2 regions of the Bacillus sp. FSL K6-3431 genome follow, and region 1 is predicted to be linked to the other one. Evidence: riboswitches for the same ligand, from Rfam matches in the RefSeq annotation. Region 1 holds a riboswitch; the other holds the start of a gene.
The links. A riboswitch is a leader RNA that binds a small molecule or an ion and turns the genes downstream of it on or off. The one in region 1 is predicted to bind thiamine pyrophosphate.

Region 1 (16,234 bases):
AACTGTTTATGATCTTATCGGCATGCTCCTCGTAGTCACAGCCCTCTTGCTAAACAATGTATTCCAGCGGAAGAAAATGGAAAAAGAAAGATTACACGCATTGCGAAGACAATTACAATCCGCTTCATAATTGAGTAAAACGGTAATCTCCTCTAGTATGTTACCGTTTTTTTGATATTTTGCATGTGGCAATTCGAGCATAAGAGGATAATCGCAATAAAATCATCAAATCGCTACAATTATCAACTTGATTGGCAGCCTGTAGTGGTTTATTGGTCACTCACGGTATTTATGAGCCGCTCACTATGGTTTACTGGCCACTCGCTGTTTTTATGAGCCGCTCACCATGGTTTACTGGCCACTCGCTGTTTTTATGAGCCGCTCACCATGGTTTACTGGCCACTCGCTGTTTTTATGAGCCGCTCACATTAAAAAGCCGACATCCCTAAGTAAGTAATGTCGGTCACTCTGTTAGTTATCCTTTAGTCCTGCGGATCCACGTTTGTCTTTCTCATTTTTCTCCCGTTCTTCGATGAGTTCATCTGAGATGTCGTCAATAGGCATGAGCAGCTGATCTCGTTGTGCTTGTTTTTCTTTATCTGTCTTAAATGCTTTGTCTTTATCATTACGCTCTGCTAAAGTTTCCTCACGCTTAATCTTATTTTGTGTTGGTTCGTGGCTCATCAAATGACCTCCAACTCTTTTCTATCCTTTTTCCCTATCAAGTAGAGTTGAAACATTCGCTATATATTATAAAATTTTATTGTATTCTCGTACAATACCTGATAAACATCCGTCAATGATTCTTTTTTTATCGTAGCTATCTTAGCAATCGATTGGTGAATCATCTTCGGGTGAGTCATTTCCTTTGAAAAGACGTCTTCGAATTGCCATGGTCCATCTGTTTCAGCCATCATTTGTCCAAGCGGATATTTTTGTACGAGTTGTTGAATTTCTGTTTCATATAAAACATCTGGAGTGACAGAAATATGGTAGCCATTGTTAATCATTCGTGAAACGGTCACCTCATCACCTTTAAACCAATGGAAATGTGCGTTTTCTATATTATTTTTTTCCAGCAAATCACACACGATTGGCGCATCATCGTATACAGCATGAAGGACAACTGGTTTGTCCCATTTTTTCGCCAATTTCAAGAATGTATCTAGCAACTCCACATATGGATCAATACTAACAGGTCGCGAATAATAAGGTAAGCCGATTTCCCCAATGGCGCACATCTTATTTTGGTGCTTTTCCATCCAGGCAAGCAATTCTGCAAATTGAACGTCAGTAGGTATAGCCTGTTCCGGGTGAAACCCAAAAGCAGGCACTACCTTTGAATACTTTTCCGCTAATAGCAGATTTTTCTTACATGACGCTAAATCAAAGGAAACAGTAATTATCTTATCACAATGAACTTGTTCCAATGTTGCTATAATCCGATCTATTTCATCGTCATCATAATGATCCAGATGAATATGAGCATCAATTATTTTATCCATGATATTACCGCCTTTGAAAAATACTATTGCTTAGCTTTCGTTTCCATTCAAGAAATTCATCAGATAATATTAATTCATCTTTTCGCGGTCTCTCGAATGGAATCACGAATTCATTTACAATTTGAGCTGGATTAGAAGACAGGACTATAATACGATCCGAAAGAAATAGCGCTTCATCAATATTATGGGTAACAAATAAAATAGTTTTTTTATACTCTGCCCAAATAGACATCAACCATTGATGCATTTCCAGTCGTGTAAAATCATCTAAAGCAGAGAATGGTTCGTCCAAACAAATGAGGGACTGTGGACTTAATAAAGCACGAATAAACGCAACTCGCTGCTTCATTCCACCAGATAACGCGTCTGGAAATGCTTGTTCATAGCCTTCCAACCCAGCACGTTTAATCATTTTTAAAGCCTTATCCATTTCTATTTTCCCTTGCAATTCCTGACCAAGCAGCACATTTTGTAAAACTGTTCGCCATGGAAATAGCGCAGGTTGTTGGGGCATATAACTAATTAGTCCCCGTTTTCCGGTAATGTTTACATCATCCAAAACAATAGAACCATGATCAGGTTCAAGTAAACCGCCAATCAAATGGAATAATGTGCTTTTCCCACTCCCGGATGGACCAAGAATTGTTAGAAACCCCCCTTCCTCTATGTTAAGATTGATGTCTTTTAATATTTCACGCCCATCAAAACTGTTCGAGAGCTTGTTAATTTCTAATGTGCCCAAAATAGCCTCACTCTCCCTTTCCGTTCCACTTTACAAGCCATCTTTCTGCAGCAGTAATGATACTGAAAAAAAGCATGCTCAAAATCATGATTATCATAATCGCTACGAATACACGCTCCGTTCGGAACGATGAGGAAGCAAGCGTCATATATACCCCTATCCCTTTTTTCGCACCAAGCCATTCAGAGATTACAGCACCCATCATGCTATATGTAGCAGATATTTTCAGACCGGAAAAAAGAGCAGGCAACGCATGAGGCCATTCCAATTTTGAAAAAATTTGTGTTTTTGATGCTCCAGCCATTAGCATATAATGCTTCATTTCAGTAGGTGGATTGCGAAAACCACCAAGGGCAGCAATCGTCACTGGGAAAAAACATACGAGCGTGATGACGATCATTTTCGGCAAAAGGCCAAAACCAAACCAAATAACAAGCAGCGGTGCGAGCACAATAATAGGTACATTTTGCGATAAAATCAGTAACGGATAAACGGCCTCTCGTACACCGGGAAGCAAGTGCAATAGAATCGCTACAAAAAGTCCGATCGAACAACCAATCATAAACCCGACTAATGCTAGCACGATTGTTGACTGTATATGGGGTAGAAATTGATCGAACCCATTAATCGCCTCATGCCAGATAACGCTTGGCGCTGGCAGCAACCATTTTGGAATCTCCGCCAATTTTACTGCTAGCTCCCAGATGATTAATAAAAGGATGAGAACCGCTACCGGCTTCCATCCTTTTTTTAACATAGACAGCATCAGCGATATTTCTCCGTTAGTCGGCTCATTTCAACCCCAGTCGGCTGATATAAAATTTTAACTTGCGAAACAACATTGCTACTACCCATTTCCGTCATTCGCTCATTCATTTTCCCGATCACATTCATTAACTCATATAATTCACCTTCCATTGTTGTTTCCAATGGACTGACTTGATATTTCACTCCGGAATCCTCGATGATTTTGATCGCTTCATCCACGTAATGATAAACATCTTCACCATTCTTTGGTTTCGGTATAATTTGGATGCTAATTAATGCGTTTGCCATATTAAAGCCCTCCTATTTAGGTAAAAATTCATTTGTAAATGCTTTTTCCACATCTATCTCTTTTTCAAGTAATTTATTTTCGAGCATCCAGTCTGTATAGTTTTTCCATACTTCTTGTTTTTGCTCTCCCCATCTCGGAGCGTCATCCTTATACTTTGGCGCAAGCCATTCTTGGCTTTTTTTCACAAGTTCAGGATCTAAATCTGGCACAGCTTTTATTAAAATATCCGCTGCATCTTGAGGATTATCAATGGCAAATTCATAGCCTTTGGAAGTTGCAGCCATAAATGCTTTTACCGTCTCTGGATCGTCTTTAATCATTTTTTCATTCGTCGTAATGACAGGTGTATAATAATCCAGTTTATCCGTATAATCCGTTAAATATATCATGTTGATTTCCTCGCCACGAAGTTCAGCTTCTACACCAGTCCACGCATAAAATATCCAAGCGAAATCAATGTCTCTTTTTACCGCTGTGAAAAAATCCGTATCACCCATATTAATCGTTTCAAGCTTTTTAATATCGGCATTTTCTGAAGACATTAACGATGATAGTACGGCCTGCTCAACAGGTGCACCCCAACCACCATATACTTTCCCTTCGAAGTCCTTTGGTGATTGAATATTTTTAGCAACAGGCGATGCAAAACCTGATGTATTATGCTGAATCACAGCGCCGATCGACACGATTGGTACATCCTGCACCCTTGCTTCCGTAATGCTTTCTTGATAACCAATACCAAACTCAGATTTACCTGAGGCAACGAGTTGATCTGCTCCAGCTTCACCAGGCATAATAATATCTACATCCAGACCCTCATCTTTAAAAAATCCCCTCTCTTTCGCTACATATAATCCGGTATGATTCGTATTTGGGGTCCAATCCAATACGAGGGATACTTTTTTTAGCGAATTATCTTCACCCTTACCTTTGATATCGTCTGCGCCTGAGCCACAGCCTACTAATAAAAACAGTCCAATAATACTAATTAACCACTTTTTCATTCCTTATTTCCTCCTAATCTATAAAATAGAGAAAAGGAACCGCTAAAACAACAAAAGCACAAGCGCCTTGAACAGCTCTGACAGGCAAATGATGATCTGCACGGTTTGCCACGAATCAGAGCTACTTGTGAATCGAGGTGTTAGTTAGACGCTGGATCTAGATGCGAAAAAACGCCCTGGGATAAGAACCCGGGCGTCTGTAAGAACACTCATTAATGAATGAATTGACGTTCCCTTCGCTGGTATGAGCCAGAGCAGGTTCAAAGGGTCAGTATCTTAAGGATACTATCTCAACCAGCATAACCGGTTCCCCCACATTTCACATATTTATATTTCCTTCATCATTATAGCAGATTAAGAGGGATAAACCAGTTAAATGCTATAACCATTACTGAAATGACGAATAATTATTAAAATCCAGTTAAAAACTTATGTTGATAAATGATCTACTTCTTCTTGATCACTCCCTAACTAGGACGATTATTTCGGTGACTTTCATCCATAATTCTATAACCTTCGCCATTATTTCTATAACTTTCAACGCTAATTCCATAAGTTACTTAAAGCCTTCTCCAAAGTAGGATATTCATACGAATAACCATGTTCCATCGCCTTTTCTGGAAGAACTCGTTGCCCGTTAATTAGTATTTCACTCATTTCTCCTAATAGCACTTGTAGTGCAAAGCTCGGAACAGGTAACCAATGTGGACGATGAAGGACATGCCCAATTGTTTTTCCGAACTCTTTCATTTTTATTGGCTCGGGTGCAGTCACGTTTAGCGGTCCGGAAATAGTGTGATGTTCGATCGAAAATTGAATTAATCCAGCCACATCCGCAACATGTACCCATGATACCCACTGCCTTCCAGTTCCAACAGTGCCTCCAATAAATAATTTATACGGAAGCACCATTAGCGGTAGTGCCCCATCATAACCAAGTACAATCCCGAACCTAGCCATAACTGTCCGAACACCATATTGTTCCGCTTTTTGCGCTTCAATTTCCCAGGCTTTCACAACAGTCGCTAAAAAATCTGTTGCAATAGAGTCGTCCTTCTCTGTATAAGTGTTTTTTTCTGACATACCATAAAATCCGACTGCAGATGCATTTATTAACACTTTTGGTCTCTGATCAAGCACACTGATGATACGATTAATTTCCTTTGTCACTATCATTCTACTTTGTAAAATTCGAATTTTCTTTGCTTTCGTCCATCTCAATCCATTTATTGACTCACCTGCTAAATTGACAATCGCATCTACATTAGTGAGATGATTTTCAGGCTCACTTTGATCAGCAAGCCATTGAACTGCATGAAGCCGGTCTGTTTGCTTCACTTTATTAGGACTTCTCGTCAAAATTGTTACCTCATATCCAGCATGCAATAATCGATTTTGCAACACCTGGCCAACAAAACCACTTCCTCCCGCAATAACAACATGCATGTGATCCCCTCTTTCAGAAAAATGCAGGCGCCTTCAACACTACATATGTGCATTACCGAACATCTCCTAAGTTCGCTCGACCAGTGGTATCGGCACTAAAGTACGTAGTATCTGTTGGAGCTAACACAAAATTCACTTACACTTTCTGACTTCACAAAAAACCGATCAACTCGTTTAAGTCAGATCGGTTCGTTCAATCAAGCTAATTCAATTGCCTTCAGCTCAGCTTCTGTTTTCTCTTTTAAAGAAAAGCCTAATGCCTTAAGTTTATGTAGTAGATCAGCACAAACTCCATTCTCTGCGATAATAAACGACCGATCTCGCTCTATTGTTTCTTTGACTGACGAAAGCATATTGAAAAGTGATGCCGTTTTATCATATGTTTCATCCTTCGGGATATCACGCAAAAGTGCTGTTGTCGCTTCCGTAACTGGTAAAATTACTAACTCACAATTTTGTTCTAGCTGCAACAATTCATTAAATACGTCCATCTTCTCAAATGGTGTTCGCAGCGTATAATCTGTGAGTTCATAAACCTTTGTATTCTGATAATCTAGATTCAGAAATGGTGATGGTTCACCTTTGATAAACGCCTTGATCTGTAGATTGGATCCAACTTTTACTTTCGAATCTTCATTTGATTTTGAAAAAACTGTACTCATATTTATCGCCCCTAAAATTTCTTTTACTTACTCAATTACCTTTTATGACGAGTGTTTAAACATGAATATGACTAATTATTTTTCCGATCAAAGATCAACAGTTAGCAAATTGCTTTCTTGATTCGTATGATGAAGAATTATAGAATTCCGATTGTAATTTTACTACAGAAAACTTTCAATTATTAGCTGCCTGTATAGCAGCTTGATATACTTCCTGAAAAGTTGCTCCAAATGCTTGTGCTACCTGTTTTACATCTTCATATTCTGGAACCTGTCGCATTACTGTCCCCTTTTTCAAAGCTTGCTTCACTTTAATTTTTCCATAAGGAGTATCTGCAGTTACTATTTCCCGATCCAAAATGCTTCGGGACCAAGTATTTTTTCTCACTCCGAGCGTCGTCGTTTCCTGAAAAAGCACTTCTGTTAATCTAGCTTCTTGGTCATTAGGAGCAAGCACGGTAATCAGTATACCTGGTCGGTTTTTTTTCATAAAAACTGGCGTGTAATATACATCAAGTGCGCCTTCATTTAACAACTTTTCCATCACATAACCAAAAGCCTCACCAGTCATATCATCAAGCTGACATTCTAGTACGGTAATCGTTTCAGAATGACCTGAGCTATATTCATTTCCTTGTAAAAGTTCACCAACCATAACACGTAAGACATTCGGTCGGCCTGGAATATTCTTCGTACCAGCTCCATACCCAACAGAAGTCACCTTCATCGCAGGCATCGTACCGAAGGAATCTGTTTGGCTTACAATAATCCCTGCTCCAGTAGGAGTCGTCAATTCAAATGGCAAATTGCTTGGAGCAATCGGCACATTTTTCATCATGTCAAGCGTTGCTGGAGCTGGAACTGGATATACACCATGGTCAATATGAATATGACCAGAACCAAGCGGTACATGTGACGTAACGATTTTTTTTATTTCTAATTCTTCAAGTGCAATGGCTGTCGCGATGATATCAACGATCGAATCAACGGCACCCACTTCATGAAAGTGTACATCTTCAAGTGGCATATCATGGATTTTCGCTTCTGACTTGGCAATCGGAGCAAAAATTTGTTTGCTTCGACTCTTTACGCCTTGATCCAGATCCGATTCATCAATTAGTTTAATAATATCAGCATAGTGGCTATGAGGGCTATGACTATGTGAATGTTGACTATGGCTATGTTGATCAGCGTGATTGTCATGGTTATGTTCGTGAGAATGGTGCTCATGATCCCCGTGTTCGTGTTGATGGGTATGATCGTGGCTATGATAGTCTTCATGCTGATGATCATGTGTATGGTCATGGCTGTTATTATCCGCCACTTCATCAGTCAAAATCACATCAAACTTGATCGCACTGATTCCTTCTTTCATTACCTTTTTCCATTCAAGGCTATATCCAGATACATTTAATTTTTTTAATTCACGTTCAATCCGTTCGGGAGAAGCGCCGGCATCAATTAAAGCACCGACCATCATATCTCCGCTGATTCCCGAAAAACAGTCAATGTATAGAACTTTCACTCATTACATCCCTTTCTGGTCAATGCTGTATGAACAGCTGATTCAATCGTATTTGTCATCGTAGCTGCGAAATAACCTGCGCCAAAACCATTATCAATGTTTACAACAGAAACGCCGCTCGCACAGCTTGAAAGCATGGCAAGTAATGCTGCAAGTCCATTCATGCTCGCTCCATAACCCACACTTGTCGGAACTGCCACAACCGGCTTAGATACAAGACCGCCAACAACACTGGCGAGAGCTCCTTCCATGCCGGCAACGACAATTACAACATTGGCATCTTCAATTAGCTTAGCTTTATTTAAAAGCCGATGTAAGCCTGCAACGCCAATATCATTTATTCGTTCCACCTTATTTCCCATTAATTCCGCAGTAATTGCCGCTTCTTCCGCAACAGGTAGATCAGACGTACCGGCACAAACAACAGCAATATAGCCTTCTTTCCAGCTTTCTTGAAAATCTGAAGCAATCCAGTGTAATGTACGTGCAGCTTCATGATAATGAAAGATGTCTTCTGGATACATCGAACGTAATTCTGCTAAAATATAAACTGCTTTCTCAATATCAACTCTTGTTGCCAATACTTTTTGATGATGTTCCATCAGCTTTGAAAAAATACCTACTATTTGTTCACGCGTTTTGCCTTCACCATAAATGACTTCTGGGAAGCCAGTGCGTTCCTCCCGTTGCAAATCGAGTGTCGCATAACCTAAGTCTTCCTCTGGTTCAAGCTTTTTCATCGCTTCTTCTACAGATAGTAATCCTTGTTCAACTTGTTTTAAAACAGCTTTCAGACCATTGCTCATACAGTTGTTTCCTCTGGTAGCACTTCATTCATACTGCCTGAACGGTATCCTTGTAAATCAAGGGAAACATACGAAAATCCAAATGACTTCAACGCGCGTGATATTACTTCATGCTGCTCCACAACACGTAGCATATCCTGCTTATCTACCTCAATCCGAGCAACTTGATCATGGTGGCGAACGCGAACTTGATATAACCCAATCCCCAAAAGGAAATCCTCTGCCAAATCAAGCTGATTCAGCTTCTCTCTCGTAATTACAGTGCCATACGGAATTCTTGAAGACAAGCATGCGAATGATGGTTTATCCCATGTTCTTAAGCCCATTTCTTTTGAGAGTTCTCTAATTTCTTCTTTAAAAAATGCTGCTTCTTGAAGCGGACTACGTACACCGAGTGCACGTGCCGCATCCATTCCGGGACGATGCTCACCAAGGTCATCCATAATAGATCCATCTATGATCGTATAACGGTCTCCATATGTGGTGATTAGCTCCAACAAATGATTATACAATCCATTTTTACAATGGAAACACCGATTGGAATCATTTTTAACAAATTCCGCATTAGTTAGCTCACTTATTCGCGTTTCGATATGCTCAACCTTAAGTTCCGCCGCTAGACTCTTCGCAAGCTGAAATTCCCTGTCTGGAAAAGTATCAGATGCCGCAGTAACACTAAGTAATTTATCTCCAAGTGCTTCTTTTGCCACAGCAAGTAGGAAAGTACTGTCCACACCTCCTGAAAAAGCTACTAGTACATTATCCATTTCTTGCAAAATATTAATTAGTTGATCCTTCTTTTGTTGCAATGTCGGTTTCATCTTGCGCCCTCCTATCGACCCTTTCAATTACGGGTCTTTTGACGTTTTACGCATCCTAAGTTGGAATTCCTACATAATTTATTTAGATTAAAATGTCGGTCCAATTCTCCAGATTCCGAAATCATGTTGTTTTAGAATTTCCGATTTTGTTAGTTTTCCAGATGAAACTGATTTTATTTCATCAAATATGGACTGACCAACTGTCTGGACAGTTTCTTTTCCATCAATAATTGTCCCAGCGTTCAAATCCATATTATCGTTCATGCTTTCAAACATCGCTGTGTTTGTTGATATCTTAATCACGGGCGCGATCGGAGATCCAGTTGGTGTTCCACGCCCTGTTGTAAATAAAACAACTTGCGCACCTCCAGCAACCATACCTGTAAGTTGCTCAATATCTTGACCCGGTGTATCCATCCAAACAAGGCCTTTTTTAGTCGGAATTTCCGCATAGTCTACTAATTCTTGAAGTGGACTTGTACCAGACTTCGTTGATGCGCCTAGTGACTTTTCCTCAAGAGAACTTAGTCCACCTTCAATATTTCCAGGTGTCGGATTTCCTGTACGAATATCGACGCCCATCATAAGAGCTCTACCTTCGGCTTGCTTGATTACATCATATACACGTTTTACTGTTTTATCATCAACAGCACGGTTAGCTAGCAAATGCTCCGCACCGATTAATTCTGTCGTTTCCGCCAAAATAGCCGTACCACCCGCTTCAACAATTAAATCGCTTACGTGTCCCACAGCTGGATTTGCTGATAAGCCTGAGCATGCATCTGACCCGCCACATTCCGTACCAATGATCAATTCACTGACATGACACTGCTCACGCATAACAGCTGAAGCATCTTGTACCATTTTCGCAGCAATTTTTGCCCCATTAGCAATTGTTTGTAGAGTTCCCCCATTTTCTTGAATGGACACGACTTCCACAGGTTTACCGCTTTTTGCAATTTCATCTGCAACGCTTCTCGCCTGATGGGTTTCACATCCTAATCCAAGAACGACTACACCATATACGTTAGGATTTAACCCTATACCAAGATACGTCCGGAATGTTTGCTCATAGTCATCGCCAACTTGCGTACAGCCATGCTGATGGATAAAACTTACCGTACCATGAACAAGCTGTGTAATTTGATGCGCTGCCTGAGTAGCACAAGTAATTGTAGGCAAAATTAATACATGATTACGTACGCCCACTTTACCATCAGTCCTTCGATATCCCCAAAACATCTGATCATTCTGCATTTAAATCACCCCTACCACGCGTTCCTTCAAGATTATGAACATGGACATGCTCACCTTTTGAAATGTCGCTTGATGCAACGCCAATCACTTCCCCATATTTATAAATCTTTTCACCTTTATTAATTAGATCTAGCGCAAATTTATGTCCAAATGGAATCGATTGCAATAATTCAACCGCATAACTAACATCACCATATACCGCATTAACTTTAGACCCTTCAGCTAAGTTAGCTAAAACTGTTGCTACATTATCTTCCTCATTCATTAATACAGCCGAAAACTGTTGTGACATCTTCCGGCCTCCTCCCAAATTATCTTCACTTTCTCTATTTTAAAGATACCATATTAACTTCAAAGTTTAAATAATAAGTTTGGGAGTCAAATTAAATAGTTTTTATTCTTCAGAATCTACATATGGAATTGTAAGCGGGCCTAAAGGTAGCACTGCAATTGTCATATTTTCTCCATATTTCTCTTTTAACTTTTCCAATGTTTCTTCAATATTATGGGACGGTTTTAACATCGCTTGCGTTACTTGCTCGTCCGTTAGCAATGAATACACGTACACATCCGCCCACACTTGAACTACAGCTTGTTTTTGTACTTGCCATTGATCAAACTTTTTAAAGTTCGGATCGTTAATTAAATCTAATATTTCTTGCGGCGAACTTGCCAATTGTAGAATATCGCCATAGTTCCCATGATCAGGGAGCCCATCTGAGCACTCTGAAGCAACGATAATTGTTCCGCCTTGTTTAACAATTTTATGTGCAGCACTCATGCCCTTTACGGCTTGATACAAATTTTGGTCTAATGGATAACCAGAATTGGAAGTAATGACAACGTCGAATCGTTCTTCGCATTTCGTCATTGCATGCTCTTTTGCATATGCACAGCCTTTGTCATGGGCTTCAATTAGTTCCCCAGCAAATACATTCGTGATTTCCTTTGCACGATTCAATGTTACATTCAACATAAAGTGCGGCTTGCACAACATATTGATTTCACGTGTCATATCTTGCAATGGATTGTTCACCATATTTCCCCAAGTGGATAGTGGATCGCCAATCATCCGCGCATTATGAAAAGTCATGATTGTTTCAATGCCCGCAATTCCTGGCATAATCCCTTTTGGTCCCCCAGAAAACCCTGCAAAAAAATGCGGTTCAATAAATCCGGTAACAATTCTGAAGTCTGCCTCCACATATTCCTTGTTTAAATAAACATCACAACCAAATTTACTATGCCCGACATTTACAAGTGTCTCTTTATCATGGCAATGATTATTAATGATGCGAATATTGTCAACGACCCATTCTCCAAGCATTTCAACAAACTCATCTCTTGTCTGGTCGCGATGTGTTCCCGTTCCATTAATAATGACAACGTTTTCCAATGGAACATGCTCCATTTCTTTAATTAATGCGGGAACGAGTTTCTCATTCGGTGTCGGTCGGGTAATGTCACTGATAACAATCGCCACCTTATCCGTTGCTTTTACCATCTTTTTTAATGGTGGAGAACCAATTGGATTTTGTAACCCCTTCTCAAGCGCCTTCATTTCATCTGCAACTGCAGGTAAATTTTTTGGTTCGAGAATATGCGCATCCTTCGGTAAATTAATTGTTAAATTATCTTTTCCATATAAAAGTGTTGTTTTCATCATAATCTCCTTTCAAAACTTTAGATCAATTTCGCCTCGGCGGAATTGCGTCCAGATTTAATCGAGTTCGCTCGACAACTTCCTCTGAAAATCTGTGACATCCGCCGGAGGCTTTAACTTCCTTCAGCCGGAGTTTGCCTCCCACTGAATTGGGTAAATCGCATTTCTCCCTTCACTTATAGAAGTGGGGGATTTCTGCTGAATGAAGTTTAAAAACAGAATCACCCCTGACGATTTCAGCCAGGGGAATTCTTAAAGTGTGTGTTCACAAAGGATGCCAAATTAATCAATTATCAATTGGCTACTTTTAGGACATCCACTTATAATAAAAATGCTACTTATGCTGGCTGGCCAGGATTTTCGTCCTTAGCATCAATTCCTCTTTTTCTTTGATATTTATCTATCATTATAACAGCAATTGGGCAGAGTATCGCTGTCGTTAGAACAGAGATGGAAATTTGCATCGTTGCTAAATTTGCAATATCTGCATAAGATTGAGCTTCTGCAGTACTCATCATTCCTGATCCTGCTGCTACCGATGCTGCCGCGGCAATTGCTGCTGGTGTTCCTACGGCATTACCTGCAGTCGAGGCTTCTGCAACAGGAGCAATTTGACTTTTTTCCTTAAACAATTTAAATACAAGCACACCCGTTAGTCCCGTGAATACTGTAGTCATAAATCCAAGGAGTAAGCCTGCACCGACAACACTCGGATTGAAGAAAGTAGCAAAGTTCATACTTGCACCAAGTGCAAAAGCAAAGAATGGTACCGGCAAAATTTCCCCAGGTTTTAAAAACTTGCGTATTTCCGGATCTAAATTTCCAAGGATCATTCCAATTGCGATCGGTAGAAGCACAGCAATGAATGCGATTACAGGGAATTTCGAACCAAGAAGCCCTAATGACATTAAAGTGAAAAACGGACCATCATTTAGTGAAAGTACGGATACTGCGCCAACATCTGAGCGGTTTCCGTATTGACTTGTTAAGGCTGCATACATACCACCATTCCCATTTGTCATTGCTGCAATGATTGCAATCGTGGATAATCCAAGGAATCCATTCATTGGATCAAAGAAAAATCCAAAGATAAGTCCAATCGCTAATCCGGTAAAATATTTGGATGTTGTTAATAATACACCCTTTTTCAAGGCAACTCCGCCAACTCGAAGATTCATCTGACTTCCTGCACAGAATAGGAATAAAGCAATTAAAGTAAGTGCACCATTTTTAAATAATTCCTCTGAAAAGCCACCAATTCTTAATAATTCATAATAACCATCGGCTGTTTTTGCAACCCCAAGCGATTTCAGGAAATTCATGACCGCTGGAATGTGTAATTGATCAACAGTATTTATTAAGGCACCGAGCATCAGAGGAACTACCATTAATCCTCCTGGCACTTTTTCAATTGTTTGTTTGATTCTCATAACTTCGTACCTCCTTCATGATGTAAAAAATATGTGCGGCATATTTGTTCTGCTGATTGCTCTAATAAAAGACTAGCTTCTTTCATTGCTTGTTCCAATGATATTGGCCTGTTAATAATGCTGTACACACCAATGACACCGTATTCATAAAGCGCCTGAATTTTCTCGCCGACTGACCCTGCTAAAATAACAGTAGGAACATTTTGGCTTTTAGCTACCTGCGCGACCCCCATCGGCGTTTTTCCGAATGCCGTTTGAAAATCGACCTGTCCTTCGCCAGTAATTACAAGATTCGCGTCTTGGATTATTGCTTCTAATTTGCTGTATTCCATCACAACGTCTACCCCTCGTTTCGTTGTTGAAGGAAAAAACGCTTGAAAAGCACCGCCAATTCCACCAGCTGCCCCAGCTCCTGGCATCTCATGTAGTCTTATATTCGTTTCTTTTTCTACAATATTCGCCCAATGGATGAGGTTTTCATCCAAGTGTAGAACCATTTCCTTTGTTGCGCCTTTTTGGGGTCCAAATACATGTGAAGCTCCATTTATACCAACAAACGGGTTTTCAACATCAGAAGCGATTAAGAATTGGCTCTCCTGTATCCGCTGGTCAAAATACTGCAAAGAAATCTTCTCGATACGATTTAATTCCCCACCACCGAAACCAATTTCTTTTCCTACATTGTCCGTAGCCTTCAGGCCAAGTGCTTGAAGCATACCTACTCCACCATCATTCGTTGCTGACCCACCAATCGCTAATACGAACTTTCTATAACCTTCATCTAGTGCAAGTTTTATTAATTCTCCCGTTCCATATGTCGTTGCTTTCAGAGGATCTCTTTCTTCCCGTTTTATTAAATCTAAGCCTGACGCATTTGCCATTTCGATAATACATGTCGTTTTATCGCCAAGTATTCCGAAATACGCTTCAACTGGTTTTCCAAGTGGTCCTGTCACAAATACCGACACTTTTCGTCCATTCGTTGCAGCTACAAGATTTTCCATTGTGCCTTCTCCGCCATCTGCAACAGGAACCAACACTGTTTCTGCCTCAGGAAAAGCGTTTTTTATGCCTTTTTCAATCGATAATGCCGCCTCCATCGCGGTAATACTGCCTTTAAATGAATCTGGAGCAATAACAATTTTGATTTTTACCATCTCCCCTCCGAAAACGTTTACACTTACTTGTTTTTTTCTATTATAAATCTATTGTCCGGCGATATCTTTATGTGTAGAATACAAATTAACAACCAAAAAATTTTAATTAGTTAGTTTCATTGTACAAAAAACGCAATAAATTTGAAATAATATCCTTTTTTATAACTTCAAAATTTGAAAACGCTTGCCAAATAGTATAATTTCCAAAAGGAGCATCCAAATGATCACACGCGACATCGCAGAAATGCTTGTAAAGGAAACGTCGACCATTTTGCACTTAAATATAAATATTATGAATGAAAAAGGAGTGATTATAGCCACTGGAGATCCTGCACGGTTAAATTTTATACATGAAGGTGCGTTAGAAGTAATTCGAAGTAGTAAAAACGTGGAAATCACAACAAAAAGTAAAAAATTACTGCGAGGAACCCAACCTGGTCTCAATCTTCCCATCCATTTTCAGGATAAAATCGTCGGTGTGATTGGTATCACTGGCGATCCCGAAGAAATCGGCGATCGGGGAGGTCTCGTAAAAATGATGGCCGAGTTATTGATCAAGCAAGCTTATATGGCAACACAAACAGAATGGATACAAAGAACAAAAGATATGATAATGGAAGAGTTGTTGAAAGATGGCCCAGCACTTGATCGTATTAATCGCTGGCTAGGATTACTCAATCTGACAATCGAAGGACCATTCATCACTGCTCTCATTGAAAGGACTGATCCCTCGTTTTCTAATCATTCGCTTTTAAATAGCATAGAAGAAAAAATGAATAGTATAGACGTCCTTATAGGATTAGTTCATGTAAATAAAGTTTTATTGATCATTTCAAGTACATCCATTTCTAAAACGGAAAGAAAATTACTTTCACTTTTCCAAGAGCTTGAGAAACAAAAATTTCACATTCGGTTAGCTTATAGTCCGCAGGTAGATGATATCTTCGGTATTGCCCAAGGGTATCGCGAATGTGAATTAGCACTAACTATTACTGATCCCATTATTAAAATAGTAGCTTATACTGATGTAGAACCAAAAGCACTTGTGCACCAGATTAATCCCAAACTTGCGGAACAATTTTCCGAAAGAATTCTGTACGGCTCTCTAAATAATTATGTTGATACACTACAAGCGTTTTTTGATAATAACCTGCATATT
Region 2 (16,234 bases), 3.1 Mb from region 1:
TTGATGCTCGCATTTTACTAGACATCTGAGAGCGCCTCCTTTGCAAATTGAGATTGATAAATATCCTGATAAAGTTTAGATGTCTCTAATAATTGATCATGATTTCCGTTTCCAATGATCTCCCCTTCATGTAGTAACATAATTTGATCTGCTTCCATTGCAGTTGTGATTTTTTGTGTAATGATAAATGTAGTACAATCATATTTTTTCAAAGCGGATAAAAGCTTTGCCTCTGTTTTCATATCTAACGCACTTGTACTATCATCTAAAAATAGCAATCTAGGTTTTCTAATAAGTGCCCTAGCTATCGAGATTCTTTGTTTTTGACCGCCTGATAGATTGACTCCTTTTTGCCCAATTTTCGTGTCGTATTTCTGTGGTAGCTGCTCAATCGTTTGATGAATTTGTGCGTCTTTTGCACTTTCCATCATTTCTTGAATGGAGGCATCTTCTTTTCCCCATGCGATATTTTCTTTAATTGTTCCAGTAAAAAGGATGGATTCTTGCGGGACAAACCCAATCTGCCGTCTAAGGATTTCTAGTTTCATTTTGCTAATATCTATTCCATCAATTTTAATGGTGCCTTTATTCACATCATATAGTCTTGGTATGAGTTGGAATAATGCTGACTTTCCGGAACCTGTTGCTCCCAGCACAGCTACTGTCGCTCCTGGTTTTACCATTAATGATACATTTTCAAGAACTGGTTTATCTGTACCTGGATAGGCAAAAGAGACATTTTTAAAAACGACTTCTCCACTAGTTATTTGTTTTTTTGAAGAGCTTGCCTTCGTATCTAGCAAATCAACATCTGTTACTAGCACCTCAGAGATTCTTAAGGAGGATGCCCTTCCACGCGAAATTGCCATAATAATAAATGTTAACATGGAAAGCGCTGCAGTAATTCGGAATCCGTAGTTAATAATTGCGACAACTTTACCAACCTGCATCCCGTTTTGATTTACTTGTATACTTCCAAACCATAATATGGCCAAGATAGCTAAGTTCATCACAAATAGAAGAATAGGAGCTAATACTTCGACTAATCGTAAAGCCTTCACTGTTTGATTCTGCAAATCTTCATTTACATGCCTAAATCTTTTTTCTTCATATTTTCTTCGAATAAAAGCTTTAATCAAACGCATACCAATCAAATTTTCTTGCATCACATTATTCACTTTATCCAATTTCTTTTGGACAAATTGGAATAACCTATCACTTTTAGTCATCATCCAAATTAATAAGACGATCAATAGAGGGATGGGAATGATGAGAATTAGAGCAAGCTTCGGATCCACAATTAACGCCATGATCGCACCTCCAAATACTAGCAATGGAGCACGAAGCGCAATCCGCAAACTCATGAAAACCATGTTTTGGATTTGCGTAACATCATTCGTTAATCGTGTGATTAATGAAGAAGTTTGAAAACGTGATAAATTATTAAAAGAAAACGCCTGTACTTTTTTAAACAACGCCGCTCTCACATCATAACCAAAGCTTTGGCTAGCATGCGAAGAAAAAAAGGAATTAGTAATCCCGGCTACAAAACCGAGCAATGAAATGCCTACCATGATACCTCCCCACTTCATGACAGCGTTTAAATCATTTTGCATAATTCCATTATCGATTATTTTCGCCATAAACAATGGGTGGAAAAGTTCTACGGTTAGCTCAATTAACATAAGACCCCACGCTATAGACATAGATATTCGATATGGCTTTAAGAAAGGTAATACTTTCCTCATGTAACAATCCCCCAAGTAATAAACGATCAATATAATCTATATATGTAATTTTAAATTACAAAAAACAAAAAGTCATGTGAAATGGTCTGACTTTTCTTAATTTTATACATTGTAAGCATAAAAAAAAATACAAAAAACGTAAACTCTGGCTTCACACACAAATTTTTAATCCCCACCGTTTAGGCAGGGATTAGTCGTTTCATTGTTTTTTGATCATTCTTAAGGGATTATTCCCAGAAGCGTTATGGGAGTATCACTTCTTGAAAAGCTTTCACTTTTGACCTTTTATTTGGTTATTTGTTGCTAAAAATTCTTTTGAAAACTCTGTAAGGGGTGTTTTTGCCATTCCAACTGGATTTGTCATCCCAGTTTCTTTCATCTTCTTCATCGCGTTCTGAATAGGACGGATTAACTTTCCATTTTGATATTTCTTCATTCCATATATAGCAGCGCTGACCCCTAAGGTAGCCATAAGTGAAACCCACATTTTATTGGACTTTTTTGATCTGTCATTTCTTAAAGGTAAGACAGGATTAGATTTCACAGATAATACTCCTTTTAATCGTATTGTCCAAATACCTTAGGACAATTTTATTGTTTGCTTTCCGATATGTCCTTATACTGATATCTTTACTAACAAAAAATCTCATTTGATAAAACTGGTTTTTCATGCACAAATGTCTTATGATTATGAGTGGTTATTCTATGGGAATTTTTTAAGATAAAGGGGTATATGGATGGATCAACATCGAGAGCAATGGTCTTCAAAATTAGGTTTCATTTTGGCAGCTGCCGGTTCGGCAATTGGATTAGGTGCTATTTGGAAATTTCCGTACGTTGCAGGAACAACGGGGGGCGGAGCTTTCTTTCTCATTTTTTTACTGTTTACATTGGTAGTAGGCTTACCTGTTCTGCTTGCTGAATTTTCAATCGGTCGAGGCTCCCAGCAAGATGCGGTTTCCGCATACCGATTTTTTGCTCCGGGAACTAGATGGCACTGGATCGGGAGAATGGGTATGGCCGCAAGCTTTATTTTATTGTCTTTTTATAGTGTAGTTGGTGGATGGATCATCATTTATTTATACAATACGCTTACTGGTAAGCTTTCAGGTTTAGCAGAACAAGATTATGGACAACTCTTTCCAACCTCTATTTCTCAGCCATATATTGCAGTTGGTGCACAGTTTTTATTTATGATTATTACCGTCTGGATTGTCGCACAAGGGATTCAAAAAGGAATTGAGCGTGCAAATCAAATTATGATGCCAGCACTTTTTATTTCTTTTATCATCTTAATTATTCGATCATTAACGCTGGAAGGTGCTGGTGAAGGTGTAGCTTTTTTCCTTTTACCAGATTTCACTGCTATAGACTCTAAAACCATTTTATATGCGTTAGGGCAGTCGTTTTTTGCTTTAAGTGTTGGGATTTCTGTAATGGTTACCTATAGCTCATACTTAAATAAATCGGAAAGTTTGCCGAAATCAGCATCAATTATAGTATTAATGAATATTTTTATTTCCTTACTAGCAGGTCTCGCGATTTTTCCTGCGGTTTTTTCACTAGGCATGGAACCTACAGAGGGACCAGGACTTTTATTTGTAGTATTACCCGCAGTATTTAATCAAATGCCATATGGGATGATTTTTCTCTGTATTTTTCTCATTCTTTTTCTTTTTGCAACTCTTACCTCTGCATTCTCCATGTTGGAAATTATTGTAGCTGCATTAGCAAAGAATAATAATACAAAGCGGAAAAAGATAACTTGGCTGACGGGACTATTCATTTTTCTTGCCGGTATTCCCTCAGCACTTTCATTCGGCATCTTAGATGATGTCATGCTTTTTGGTAAATCTATTTTTGATTTTGCAGACTTTCTCGTTTCAAATATATTATTACCATTAGGAGCGTTAGCGATATCTTTATTTGCCGCTTATAAAATACCTAAACAAACATTATTAAATGAGCTTAGTGTTGGAACTGGAAATGCCAAGGTAATTTTTACTGTTTGGTACTTTTTAATACGATATATTGCTCCCACGGCAATTATCATTGTTTTTCTTGATGTAATAGGTGTTTGGAAATGGTTATTTTAATGTAATTTTAGGGAGGATGGATGATGATGAAAAATTTAGAGATAGCAACATTTGCCGGTGGGTGCTTTTGGTGTATGGTAAAGCCATTTGATCAATGGGATGGAATTCACGGCGTTGTATCTGGATATATGGGCGGACATGTGGAAAACCCAACCTATTCCGATGTGAAGTCTGGAAATTCGGGGCATTATGAGGTCGTTCAAATTACATATGACCCTACTATCTTTTCGTACGAACAGCTATTAGATATCTTTTGGCAACAAATTGACCCTACTGATGCTGGTGGACAATTTCAGGATCGAGGCGATTCTTACCGTGCAGCCATTTTTTATCATAACGACGAGCAAAAGATAGTTGCTGAAGAATCAAAACGGCAGTTAGCTCAATCAGGTAAATTTACAAAGCCAATTGTTACGGAAATTATCAACGCCCCTATTTTCTATCCTGCTGAGGAATATCATCAAGACTTTTATAAGAAAAATAAAGAAGAATATTTAGCAGATCGTAATAAATCTGGCCGTGACGACTTCATAACTAAACATTGGTAAATTATAAACAGCCGATATTCTCAAAGCGGAGAATATCGGCTGTTTTGATTTTTGTTGTCTAGCTCCAGGTGCCCAGCGACTAGCAAACTTCACGGGCATCTTCCGCTTTTCTTAAGAAGTTGTGTAATCAATACTTTCAGGATCAATTCTTTTCAAAGGTGTCTCAGCTGGCCCTTCGACAACCTCACCTTCAACTGAAAATCTTGAACCATGACATGGGCAGTCCCAAGTGCGATCCCCACTATTCCAGTTCACTTCACATCCCATGTGGGTGCATGTCGTATCAACTACAAACAGTTCTCCAGCTTCTGTTTTATACGCCCCTGCCCTTCCACCTTTGATCGTGACGACAGACCCTTCCCCTTCTTTTATATCCTTTAATTCCTTGTCAGGCCGTTCTAGTTTCCCACTTATAAGATGTGCTGCTACATTCATATTTTCTTTCACGAGCTCTTTTACACCTGGATTTTCAGTAAAGCGTGATGGAGAAAATAAGTCTGCATATGGGTTCGATTTACCAATAATCAAATCTGTTATAATCGTGGCCGCGACTGTGCTCGTTGTCATTCCCCATTTTCTGAAGCCTGTAGCGACAAATATATTATCGTGGCCTTCTGATATCTTCCCGATGTAAGGAACCTTATCAGTTGTAACTAAATCCTGGGTAGACCAGCGATATATTATATCTTTTGCACCGAAGTAGTCTAAAGCAAATTTCTCTAAGGCTTCATAATGCTTGATTTCTACTCCACCTTGTCCCGCTTTATGTCCATCACCGCTAATGAGAAGCGCTTCTTCCCCATTTATTGTAACGGATCTAATGGATCTAGTTGGCTTTCCGGCATTAATATATAAACCACCCGCGAATGGTTTACCTGGCTTCACAGCTAGTACATACGATCGTTCAGCATGTAAACGCGCAAAATAACCTCTACCATCATGAAAAGGAAAGTGTGAGGCTGAAATGACATATTTTGCAGTTACTTTCGCCTCATTTTTAAAATGAACAGTAGCTGGTTCTCCATCTTCCATATGAGTTGCAACAGAACGCTCGTATACTTCCCCACCATTTTCTTTAATATAGTTAATTAAATGCGATAAATAGTGAAGTGGATGGAATCGAGCTTGGTTATACATAACAAGAGCGGATTTCACTTTTAAATCTAATGGAATGTCTGTTGTAATACCACCATCAATCCCCAATGTTTGATAAGCTTTTGCTTCATTATCCAAGTCTTGTAAATAGTCTTTAGAAGTTGTAAAGATGTATGCGTCTTCCTTCTTATAATCGCATTCTATGCCATGTAAGTTCATACATTCTTCCATATTGGCTGCTGCATTTATGTTTGCTTCATAGTATAACTTAGCTTTTTCTTTGCCAAATTGATTAATTAATTCGTTATATATTAACCCATGTTGGGCGGTCACTTTGGCTGTTGTATGCCCAGTAGTTCCATTAAGAACAGAGCTTGCTTCTAGCACAGCTACATGAAAACCTTCTTTTATGAGGTTGTATGCAGTTGTAATCCCTGTGATCCCCCCACCTATAATCGCGACATCTACTGTGATATCTTTTTCTAGTTGTGGAAACGACTCCAATTTCGTCGAATTGATCCAATATGATTCCGCATGATTAGGGCCCTCAAGATTATTTTTTGTATTCAAATTATATCCTCCTTTTCCATCCTATACTTGATATTCCCATAAAACGAGGAAAACATGTAAAAAATAGAAAAAAACAACTCCTTAATATGAACAGGAGTTGTTTGCGCGATTTTGCATAAATAATCAACTAATAACTGGTAATACCCTTGTTTCTTTTTCCATTTCTGATTTACAAATTGGACAAACTGTTTTTTCTTCAGTAGAAAAGGCATCTCTCATCCAGCAAGAACATTCTTCATTTGTACATGACCAGACAACTGTTTCTTCTTCAGGGATAGGTTCCTGAGGTCCCCTTCTATATGCCATGGCTTAGATCCCCCTTCTCATAATGTTTCTATTATACGCTAAAATACAGGATAATCCAAATCATCCTGCAATATATCATTATAATAGGCTTAATTGCAATATTATTTTACTTTTGGTGATATGTATTCAGATAACGATAGAGAATTTTTAATCCTTTTTATTATATTCAATATAACTTTATATATGTTTATATTTTTTATATCGTCAAAAATAAAGTCATTTTATTATAAATAGGATCCCGTTATTTCTATTATATACTTTGTTGATGGCAGTTTCACTCTTTTCGTTGCAACGAGAATTTATCTCCAATTGTTGAATTGATCAAGCTCGATTCATTTGAAAGTATTTTTCTAATCTGCAAAATCTATTTCAATTATTGACTCGTAATCGATATTAATCAAATCACCTTTTAAATCCACAATGCGCACGTGCTTATTAATATCGTCCACTTTATTTATAATACCTTCCAGCTCTTCAGTGTATCCATCGTTCCATAACTCGAATTTAACCGGCAAGCGAAACTCTACTGCGGTGTTAATTTTTTCATCAATTTCGGATAATTGATACTCGTCAAGAATCGGCTTATTCATTTTGTAATAATCGTTATTCATAGCCTTTATCATAGCTACGTGCTCAGGTAGCATCATGGCCGTCCACTTTTTCGTTCCACGATCTCTAATCATTACGCACCCCTTCTCTGTCGTAAAGATCCGATAGATAGAATGTTGCTTAACTTAAATGTGCGGAACTGTCTTCTTGTGTAGCAATAGGCTTTTACTATTATTTCGTTAACAGCAATAACTTTAATGATACGTTGCGAAATCGTTCCTTCATTAGATAAATAAATCATTTCAAATTTATCTTGTGATCCAGCAGCTCGTTTAAGTAAACCTATCATCATCCCCACACCTCTCAGAACGTTTGTTTGCATTTATTATATGCGGATATGCGTTTAATTACTACTGGAAAAAATGAGGAAATAAAAAAAACCCTTCTTACTGAGAAAGGCACTTTAAAAAACAGATGTGGCTTTGAAATAAAGTTTGATTAAAAACACCTTATCAACCCTTTTTAATTTGGCCTTTTCAAGTAAAGCACTGTTGTTACATACTAGTGTTGAGTGTCAATAAAGTTGTTTAATTTACAATAAAGTTGTTTAATTTACAATAAAGTTGTTTAATTTACAATAAAGTTGTTTAATTTACAATAAAGTTTTTTAAAAATGCGAGTCATTCTATTCAGCAATCGGGCCAGATTGTTGAAGATCGGCAAGAAAAAACGAAATAGCAATCTAGAAGAAATGGAAAAAAGCAGCAGATGGTATAGTAAAGATAAAAATAAAGGAGGTAGTCTTTTTGGAAACGACAAATGGAGAATTCAAAGGTGGAAATAATATTGCCCTAAAGATTCCAAAATTCAAGTACAACGAGACGGTGCAATTTTATAAGGAAGTGATAAAGCTGCCATATTTGGGCTTCAAGTCTGAATCACATGCCTTTCAGTTTGGCGATGCCACACTGTGGTTGGATTGTATGGACAATTATTCTCAACAAGATGTATGGCTGGAGATTCAGACAGACAATGTGAAGATAGCAGCAGAGTATTTACATGAGAATCACATTAATAGAAGAGATGAAGTGGAGGTACACGAGAACTCAGAGGGTTACTGGATTTCGGATCCCTGTGGAACAATCCTCAGAGTCAATCCACAAAAATAGGAATTAAATAAACCCAGCATGCAAGTTATTCCTGAAACGGGCGCGATTGTTGAAGAAAACTTAGATTTTTAAACGACTTTATTGTTATTTTAAAGTTTAGGTGAAGTGTCTTTCCATCAAAAATTAAACAACTTTATTTTAACCTTGCCCACAAATAAGGGCAAGGTTATGCTGTGTTTGAGGGTTCAAAATTAAATAACTTTATTGTCATTCTACAACTAGACGTTTAGTTGAAGAAGATCTTCTATTATCATATGCATACTCTATACAAATCTAGTTAACATAATTGCATGTTATAGGCACTGAAAAAAAGGATCTTCGATTGGAAGATCCTTTTAACTGCTTGTTCAATTAAAGCGCCCTTATCTTGAATAAGCATACCCTTTTTCGGGGGATATGCAAAAATACCCAAATTGACCCTTAGGGATAAACACAAAACAGGCTGACGTGATAGCCTGTTAATTTTATTAAACCCTCAAGGGTATGGTTTTCATTTCATAGATTTTTTGGAGAGTATGGACATGCTTCGTCTTCTCGTCATCAGCCTCTGTGTGGAGATACCCCTCGACAAGCCTGTACCCGAATACGAGAAGGATTATCTCGTAGACACAATGATCGGCGATTCGGGATACATCCGCATACTCCGAAAAGCCTTTGTAATACGCAGGGATGCATCGCTGGTAGTGTTCGACCATGTTATCGATATCCGGTTCATCCGCGATCAGGCTTGCGAGATCCTCGCCCAGGTAGCCCCATCCGCTGGTATCCCAATCGATAAGCGCGAAATTCCCGTCAGCATAGATAAGATTGGTTATCCAGAAGTCCCGGTGACATAGCACGAGGGGCAATTTTTCAATACGGGCGAATATCTCGTCTGCTTGCTCATCGATGTCGATGAGCATTTGCCGCACGTGCAGGGGCAATTCGCAGTCTTCCGATCGTATATAATCGTAGACGACCGGCCATGACCGGTAATGCAAATACGTATTCTTCATGAGATCCGGATGGCTCAGGTTGGTCAGGCTCTCCAGCACGGCGGGTTGCTCCGCATACAGCTTGCCTTGAAAGCGCCCTAACTCCAGCGCGGCCTCTTCATACATGTCACCGGTCAAGTCTAAATCGGTTACGCCATCGATATATTCCAGCCACAGATGATATTCATTAACTTCGGCATTGAACTCGGCGTGATAACATATCGGCCAACGGAGGGCTTGCGAGAAAGTCGCTCCCAAGTCAGACGAATAGAGATCATATTCTCGACGCCATGAACCCGGATCGCCGTAACGCTCCCATTTGTTCTGGATTTTCAGCACTATACGGTAAGGCAATTTTTCGCCATCCACGGTTTCGGCGATCCCCTTTACCAGGTACACATTCCCCACAGATCCGCCCTGTAACGGCATAGTTTGGCAGTCAGTAGAGATGATATTCGTCTTGAACCGTTGGTTTAAAGCATAAATCAGCTTTTCAAGTTCAATATTCATTTATTCCTCCATTTTCTTCTTTGTCGATGAGGTAGCGCATATTATCCTGGATATACTCGTTATCATGTTGCGGGGCATAGATACATCCGGTTAACATGATTTTCTTATGGTGAATCGTTTTAAATAAATTTTTACATATTTCTAACAGATAAGCACTTACATTCATATAGTTTTATAAAAATTTATAAGTGAAAATCCTTCACTATACATATCGGTTTTTTTGAAGAGGGTTGTTCAATTCAATTATATGGCCCTTTTAGCTGCTTGCTAATTAAAGCGTCCTTTTCTGGGAGACAGTTATTACGAATGAATTTCTTCTTTTTTGCTATAAATTTCATAAGCAAAATATCCAAATAAGAAACCTATCCCGGGTCCCCAAGTGATTGTAGATAGTAAGGAAATTGAGGAAAACATGCTTAAAAGTAAAGCAACAGCAAAACCAATCATCATTCCGAATGGTATTAAACTATCTAATATAATTTGAGCGCTTTTAGATTTTTTCTTACCCAGGGTACCTTTCTTATATTTATGTTTCATTCTTAGAATTACAAATACTGCAATTCCACCCACTATTACAACAGGCAGTGAAATACGAGCAATGTCCAAAGCTAAGTCCATATTATATTCCCCCTTTCTTCCGCTTTCAAATTGATTCAATTTTAACATAACTTATTCCATTAAATGGCCCTATAATTGAACAAGATCCCAAAGCATCAGATGAATACATTATACAAATCTAGCTAACATAAAACAACCACCTCAGTGCAAGAGGTTTTCATGTGTCCGTGTTTATTGGTTATGCGTGATTTTATACAACCTTGATACATCCACGTTTTTGGCTTCTGAGGAAGCCTCGCAGCTGCATAAAAAAAGGGGGGTTTATGCAAGCTCTTTTTTCACTAAAGTTGTATGTCAACACTAAACTAGACACTTTTCTTAAGGGTATCATGTTTATATTTTACGGAGCTCAAGTAAGAGTGAACTATGAGTACGAATGTTATTAAACCAGTGGACATAGTCACTAAGTTCAAGTGCCAGTTATTCAATACTTTCAAAATGCATATCTTGCGTAAATTCAGTCTTAAACAATTTAAATGTTGCTTCAGCCACGACGTTATCATAAGGATTTCCCTTCATGCTCAACGATCGTTTGATCTCAAATGTTTTTAACGCTTCATCACGATCCGTATGAGAAAGTTGTATGTCTCGCAAGTCTTTTTTCACACTAGTAAAAGCCTTGTAAACAAGTGCCGCATCTTTATTTGGTCCTGCACTATAGCCTATAATTTCTCGGTTCAATAAATCCACCAAGAAACAAACGTAGCACCATTTATTTAGTACGCGCACGTAGGTTAAATCGCTGACAATGACTGCTGATTCTTCTTGGTCATCAAAATTTCGATCCAGTACATTTCCAACAGCTTCATCATTTACTTTTGTTTTTTGGGGCTTAAATCGTGCGATGTTGTATTTAGATACTAGACCTTGTTCGTGCATGATTCGGCCGATCCGTCTGCGGGATACTTGATGGCCTATCTTTTGTAATTCAACTTTTATTTTGCGTGTGCCATATGCGCTGCGATTTTGAAGAAATATCGTTCGAATCAAATGATCTAACCCATCTTCGGTTTCTTGTTCAACTGGCATATAGTAATAACTACTTCTTGGAATTTGCAGGACACCGCACATTGCTGATACAAAGTATTTGTGGACATTGATCCGAATCACATTTACTTTCGTCCCATGATCAGCGCGGCTTGCTTTAAAATGTCATTCTCCATTCGAAGGCGTGCCATTTCTTTCTTAAGATGGATCAGCTCATTTTCTTTATCAGATCGATTATCTTTCTCTTGAAAGGATCCAGAGCTCTCGGACTGACGAATCCACCGGTCTAATGCTGAAGCTGTTAGCTCATTGTAGCCTTTCCAAAGCACAGATTGTTGAATAAGAAAAAAGCGATTCATTTTAGGAATCGCACTTCTGATTTATTTAATTAGATTGTAACTTTCTTAGTATTACTCCGTTTACAATAACTCCGATAAACCCAGTAATTGAAAAAACATAAGAAGTTATTTAACACTAATGAATTATTGCTGCTCTCAAATCACTAACACCATTCTCCAAATAGCCCTTTAAACACGTTAACATATATACCCAACCTTCTTTTTGTCCTAGCATTTTGTTTACTATTTGAGGGTCAGCTTCATTAAGACCTGATTCGTTTACCTCAATAATTGTACTGGCACGATCCAACTCTTTTAGTGTAATTGTAACAACTGTTTCTTCATCAGATTCTCCACCCCATGAAAACACGATTTTCATGTTTTCCACGATTTCTAATACATTTACAACGCCTTCTGCTTCGTATTCATCATATCTTAATGTAACAGACTTGCCTTGTTCCCATCTTTCGGAACTCGATGAGAACCAAAAATTCCCGATTTTTAAAGGGTCTACAAAGGCTTCAAACACCTCATTAGACGGCTTATCTATTCTAAATTTCGTAGTTACTTGAGTATCCATAACAAATTCAACTCTCTTTCAGAATATTTAAAACTTCTTCCGTTATACCCTATTTTACACATTTTTCGTCTTAATACTAAAAACACTCTTATTAAACTAAGCTGCCCGTTTTAGCTTTAAGTACATTCTTTCACAAAATCCATATATCATTTCAATTATTTCTATAAATTTAATTTACACTGACTCAATAAGTAAGTCCTTTTACAACGAAACACCCCTTTAGATAAAAAATCCAAAGGGGTAATGCTTCGCAACTTTTTTATAAACATCGCATCTTTTTTACAAACGTCGCGACTTTATTTTAAATCAACAACAGAGTATTAGATAAATCGGGAAAAACTGTAGTGACTGTTTATAATAAGCAGACAGAAAAGCAGCATTCATTATGTTGGTATGCCAAAAATAAATCACATTATGAAGCTTTGCTATTATTCGATAAATGATTCCCTTTATTTGTTTTTATTAGCTCAGGTCGAATAGATAATACGACACAAATGACAATGGCACATAATAAAAAGGAGAAAATCATCGTGATACCATTCGTGATGAAGGAAAAAACGATAGGTGTTTTACCTGCTTCATAGGCATATTTAGCAAAGAAAATAACACCTGCAATAAAATGCCAAAAATAACGACCCAAGCTTCCAATGAAAATGCCTAAGGTTACAGTGAGGACCATCATCGCTTTCTTTCCTTCATATGCTGTTTTACTAACCACAGGCGCAAGTAACCCAGCAAATCCTATAAAAGTAAATGCAATAAAATATTCTATAAAGCCTTGGAGTGGTGTTACGATATAATAATCACCGATAGCAATTTGTAGTAATCCCCATAATAAGCCTGAGATACATGCTGTCTTAACTCCCCACCTAAACGCAACGATAAAAATGGGCACCATAGCAACTGATATAGAGATAGATGGTGTAAGCTTGATGGAAGGAAGTATATCCAACACAAGTGCCATCGCTGCAAAAATAGATGCTTCTATCATTGCTTGTAAAGAAATTTTACTCATAAAAAAACCCCCTATGATTTGTGTATTGCACGTATCCATAGGGGAACAGAAATAGTATATGAAGTTACTATCTCTTGTTCTGCCACATCCCTGCGCTAGCATTAACTAACAGGTTCGAAGGGTCTGGATTAATTATCCACTCTCAGCTATTTGCTCCCCCTGTGGTACGTCGATTCAATTATACTCATCACTATTATAACGAAGAATATATATTATGCAAGACAAATAATATAATAAGTCAGATTACTTGTACAGTTGAACCACTCGCCACTTAACGATCTTAAGGTCTGTTTGAAGTGGGAGATTCCTAAGATCATCAGTGCAACCACTAGTTATTAATTAGGCTATCCCTGTAGTTCCTACGGTTAGTAGTCTTATCGCTTCAGATTTAAGGTTCATACTTGCTTGATATCTCTGTCTTGGTGGGGTTGTATTCGGAAGAGATCCATACACCATAGCGAAATTTTTAACGTCTTTATTGCGGTAGCCCGTGACTGGAACAGAATTGACTTGAAGCGAAGTTTTTCGCGAAAAATACGACTTGTTTGCCATACCACTTAGCTTATTCAAGTATGGTTCGAGAATGTGCCCAGGATACTTTACTTATTCCTTAAGTAGGTGAACTCAGCTTTTTTGATGTCGATTTGATTAATGTATGTTTTTCCGCGTTTTAACACCAGGACCTCGTTTTAAAAGATTTTTTATTTCCTCAATTGTTAGCCCCTGCTCCTTCGCAAGAGTAATTAATGCCACCCATTCAGGATCAAGTTTTGTCATTGTGCTTCCTCCTCTTTTATTTTTCAATCCACAATGTCAATTTTTTGTTTTTTGCCAAATTACTAGGGACTGAGCATGATCCCGGCATAATGTAACAAGAGGAAGATATCAAATAAACGAGAACATAATACTGTTACATTAGCTATAGAGGTAGTGATAAGCCTTCATTCTCGTATATAAAACAGCCCACAATATAGAAATATTTGAACGTAAAACCCACATTGCTTTTACTAGGCTCATCTCCCCTTTTCCTTTTTCACGTTGTATCATGCAATGTGAAAAAGTCCATTCCCCAAATATCCAAACAATTTGTAATTCCTAAAGTATAATCACCTTTAAGCAACGCTCTTGTAAAGATTACCAAATGGCACTGAATAAATTCTGAACAACAATATCTGAAACTCAAAAAGACTACTGTCGCCGTTAAATAGGGCATACAAGTAGTATTTTAAATAAAGTTTTTTATTTATCATGTATTGGGCTTGGGCTACGTCTGACACTTCTGTATTTAGATAACCAACATCCTTTTCATTTTTGAAATAAGGTAAGTAAAAGCCAGAAATGTTTTAATGATTTTCCTATTGCAACGAATAACTCATCTTCATTATTGCCATCCTCTCCATTCGAACTAAAACTCATTAGAGTATTCCTCTTACATACAAAGTTCTGTTAAATTTTAATGTTGATTTATAGAGATAAATAAAGAAAAGACCCCTTCATGCTCTATTAAGGAGCGTTAAGAGGTCATTCAACTAATAAATCATAAATCATTTTCTAATAGCTTCATAAACGAAAGCCTGGTTCCCATTTGTTGGTTGGCTACCATATTCGAAATCGGCGGACACTACATATCCGAAAAACCGATATTTTCTAAAATTAGTTTAAATTCTTCTACGCCATACCAACGTATGGCAAAACGTTGCAATTCAGTTTTAGCAAGTTTTCCATCACGCCATTTTTCGTACTTTAAATATGAAACTTTATATTGATTAAATAAATCTGCTTCAACAAGTTTACCCTCCATTGTGATTACATCCCCATTCGGAAAATTGAATGTTGATGTACCGCCAAACTTACTAACCTCAAAATTGGTGTCAGGCAAGAAAAGGTCAAGTATAAGGCGCCCACCTGGTTCAAGATGATCATAAATTCGCTTCAAAGCTTCAAGTGATTCTTCACGTTAAAAATGAACCAGCTGGTATAATAATTGCTTCATATTTATTAGGTAAAGAAAGTTCCTGTAAATTCGATTTATAAAAGTTGGTTTGCACGCCACGTTCTTCACAACGTTGACGGCAAGAAGCCAACATTTCAGGTGAATAGTCAACTCCATCAACAATAAGACCAGTTTCAAGAAGTGGAATAATTACACGGCCAGAACCGACCATTCCTTCAAGAATACGTCCCTTACAATCTTTAAGCTTATCTTGGTAATATTCTATGTCACCGCCCAATGATTGACCAATCTTTTTGCTAAGGTCATAAACCTCGGTACAAAGTGTAAAAAGACAATAAAGTTATTTAATTTTAAAACCTAAAACAAGCATAACCCTGCAGAAATTAAACTTAATAAGTGTTTATCACAAACGAAATTAATCATGTTATTACCTACCTTATTTCCCCTTTCAGTTGAGATACAGCAATATGTTTAATTTCACAGTTGTCTGAACTAATAAAATCAATACCAATACATCCAACAGTTATTTCGTTAAGCTCAAGTCATTGAATAGCTCCTTCTTGACGCCGCTCCTTTGGGGCTTTGTGAGTGTCGTGCAAATACTTTTTGTCGTTCTTTGGCTCAACTTTCATAAGCTTGGACCGATGGAAGCAGTACGCTGGTTTATGAGCGGCTCGTTATACCAACAAACTCAAAGTAACCTTCGGAATTTCAAAATTGCTGCGGCAGTTGTTTGTAAAAAGAAAACTAGTTACTCAGTAATCACTAGCGATGGATAAACAGAAAGCTCTGAAATTTATATACTCCTACTTTAAAGAAATATAATTAAAAAAGAGTAATAGTCTTTAAGGGATAATTTTGAACTTTGCTTCTTCAATTGATAAAGGGTGGAGTAATTTAACAAGCCAAATGCCTTAACGTACAGGTATTTGACTTTTTTGCGTTGGAATTCACTTAGCGTACGAATTTCCGGAATGTTGGAAGTACCCAAAGTAAGGATTGCGCTCTTTTCGTATCCTTCTAAGAGTTCATTATAAAAACCAGCTAATATCATGACAAGATATTAGCTGGTTTTCTGGAATAGTCCTTTATTAACATTACCTCGTGAAGCCCCTTAATTGCTACGCCCCACAGTGCAACTTGCCAAACCTCGGTGAACTGTGAATGCCGACGGCGA

Region 2: it holds a riboswitch for thiamine pyrophosphate, as region 1 does, so the genes downstream of both, thiT (energy-coupled thiamine transporter ThiT) here and MHB53_RS19670 (ABC transporter substrate-binding protein) in region 1, are expected to answer to the same signal.

The regions. Positions count from the first base shown of each region.
Region 1 covers NZ_JBBOCT010000001.1:4,052,324-4,068,557, reverse strand. The annotation lists gene MHB53_RS19700 (DMT family transporter) at 1-130, shown strand, start outside; gene MHB53_RS19695 (hypothetical protein) at 472-684, opposite strand; gene MHB53_RS19690 (TatD family hydrolase) at 744-1,505, opposite strand; gene MHB53_RS19685 (ABC transporter ATP-binding protein) at 1,510-2,247, opposite strand; gene MHB53_RS19680 (ABC transporter permease) at 2,255-3,013, opposite strand; gene MHB53_RS19675 (thiamine-binding protein) at 3,013-3,303, opposite strand; gene MHB53_RS19670 (ABC transporter substrate-binding protein) at 3,316-4,308, opposite strand; TPP riboswitch at 4,523-4,632, opposite strand; gene MHB53_RS19665 (TIGR01777 family oxidoreductase) at 4,852-5,754, opposite strand; gene MHB53_RS19660 (hypothetical protein) at 5,952-6,416, opposite strand; gene larC (nickel pincer cofactor biosynthesis protein LarC) at 6,592-7,941, opposite strand; gene larB (nickel pincer cofactor biosynthesis protein LarB) at 7,938-8,747, opposite strand; gene larE (ATP-dependent sacrificial sulfur transferase LarE) at 8,744-9,568, opposite strand; gene MHB53_RS19640 (UxaA family hydrolase) at 9,656-10,825, opposite strand; gene MHB53_RS19635 (UxaA family hydrolase) at 10,815-11,117, opposite strand; gene larA (nickel-dependent lactate racemase) at 11,220-12,488, opposite strand; gene MHB53_RS19625 (2-keto-3-deoxygluconate permease) at 12,827-13,918, opposite strand; gene MHB53_RS19620 (glycerate kinase) at 13,915-15,066, opposite strand; gene MHB53_RS19615 (CdaR family transcriptional regulator) at 15,296-16,234, shown strand, end outside.
Region 2 covers NZ_JBBOCT010000001.1:959,921-976,154, forward strand. The annotation lists gene MHB53_RS04860 (ABC transporter ATP-binding protein) at 1-25, opposite strand, end outside; gene MHB53_RS04865 (ABC transporter ATP-binding protein) at 18-1,748, opposite strand; gene MHB53_RS04870 (hypothetical protein) at 2,020-2,292, opposite strand; gene MHB53_RS04875 (sodium-dependent transporter) at 2,486-3,844, shown strand; gene msrA (peptide-methionine (S)-S-oxide reductase MsrA) at 3,868-4,392, shown strand; gene MHB53_RS04885 (FAD-dependent oxidoreductase) at 4,504-6,057, opposite strand; gene MHB53_RS04890 (cold-shock protein) at 6,181-6,363, opposite strand; gene MHB53_RS04895 (YolD-like family protein) at 6,714-7,046, opposite strand; gene MHB53_RS04900 (hypothetical protein) at 7,046-7,264, opposite strand; gene MHB53_RS04905 (hypothetical protein) at 7,719-8,081, shown strand; gene MHB53_RS04910 (aminoglycoside phosphotransferase family protein) at 8,549-9,565, opposite strand; gene MHB53_RS04915 (hypothetical protein) at 9,866-10,183, opposite strand; partial or broken gene MHB53_RS04920 (IS3 family transposase) at 10,489-11,478, opposite strand; gene MHB53_RS04925 (SRPBCC family protein) at 11,645-12,088, opposite strand; gene thiT (energy-coupled thiamine transporter ThiT) at 12,501-13,103, opposite strand; TPP riboswitch at 13,174-13,273, opposite strand; gene MHB53_RS04935 (anti-repressor SinI family protein) at 13,752-13,880, opposite strand; partial or broken gene MHB53_RS04940 (class I SAM-dependent methyltransferase) at 14,648-15,346, opposite strand.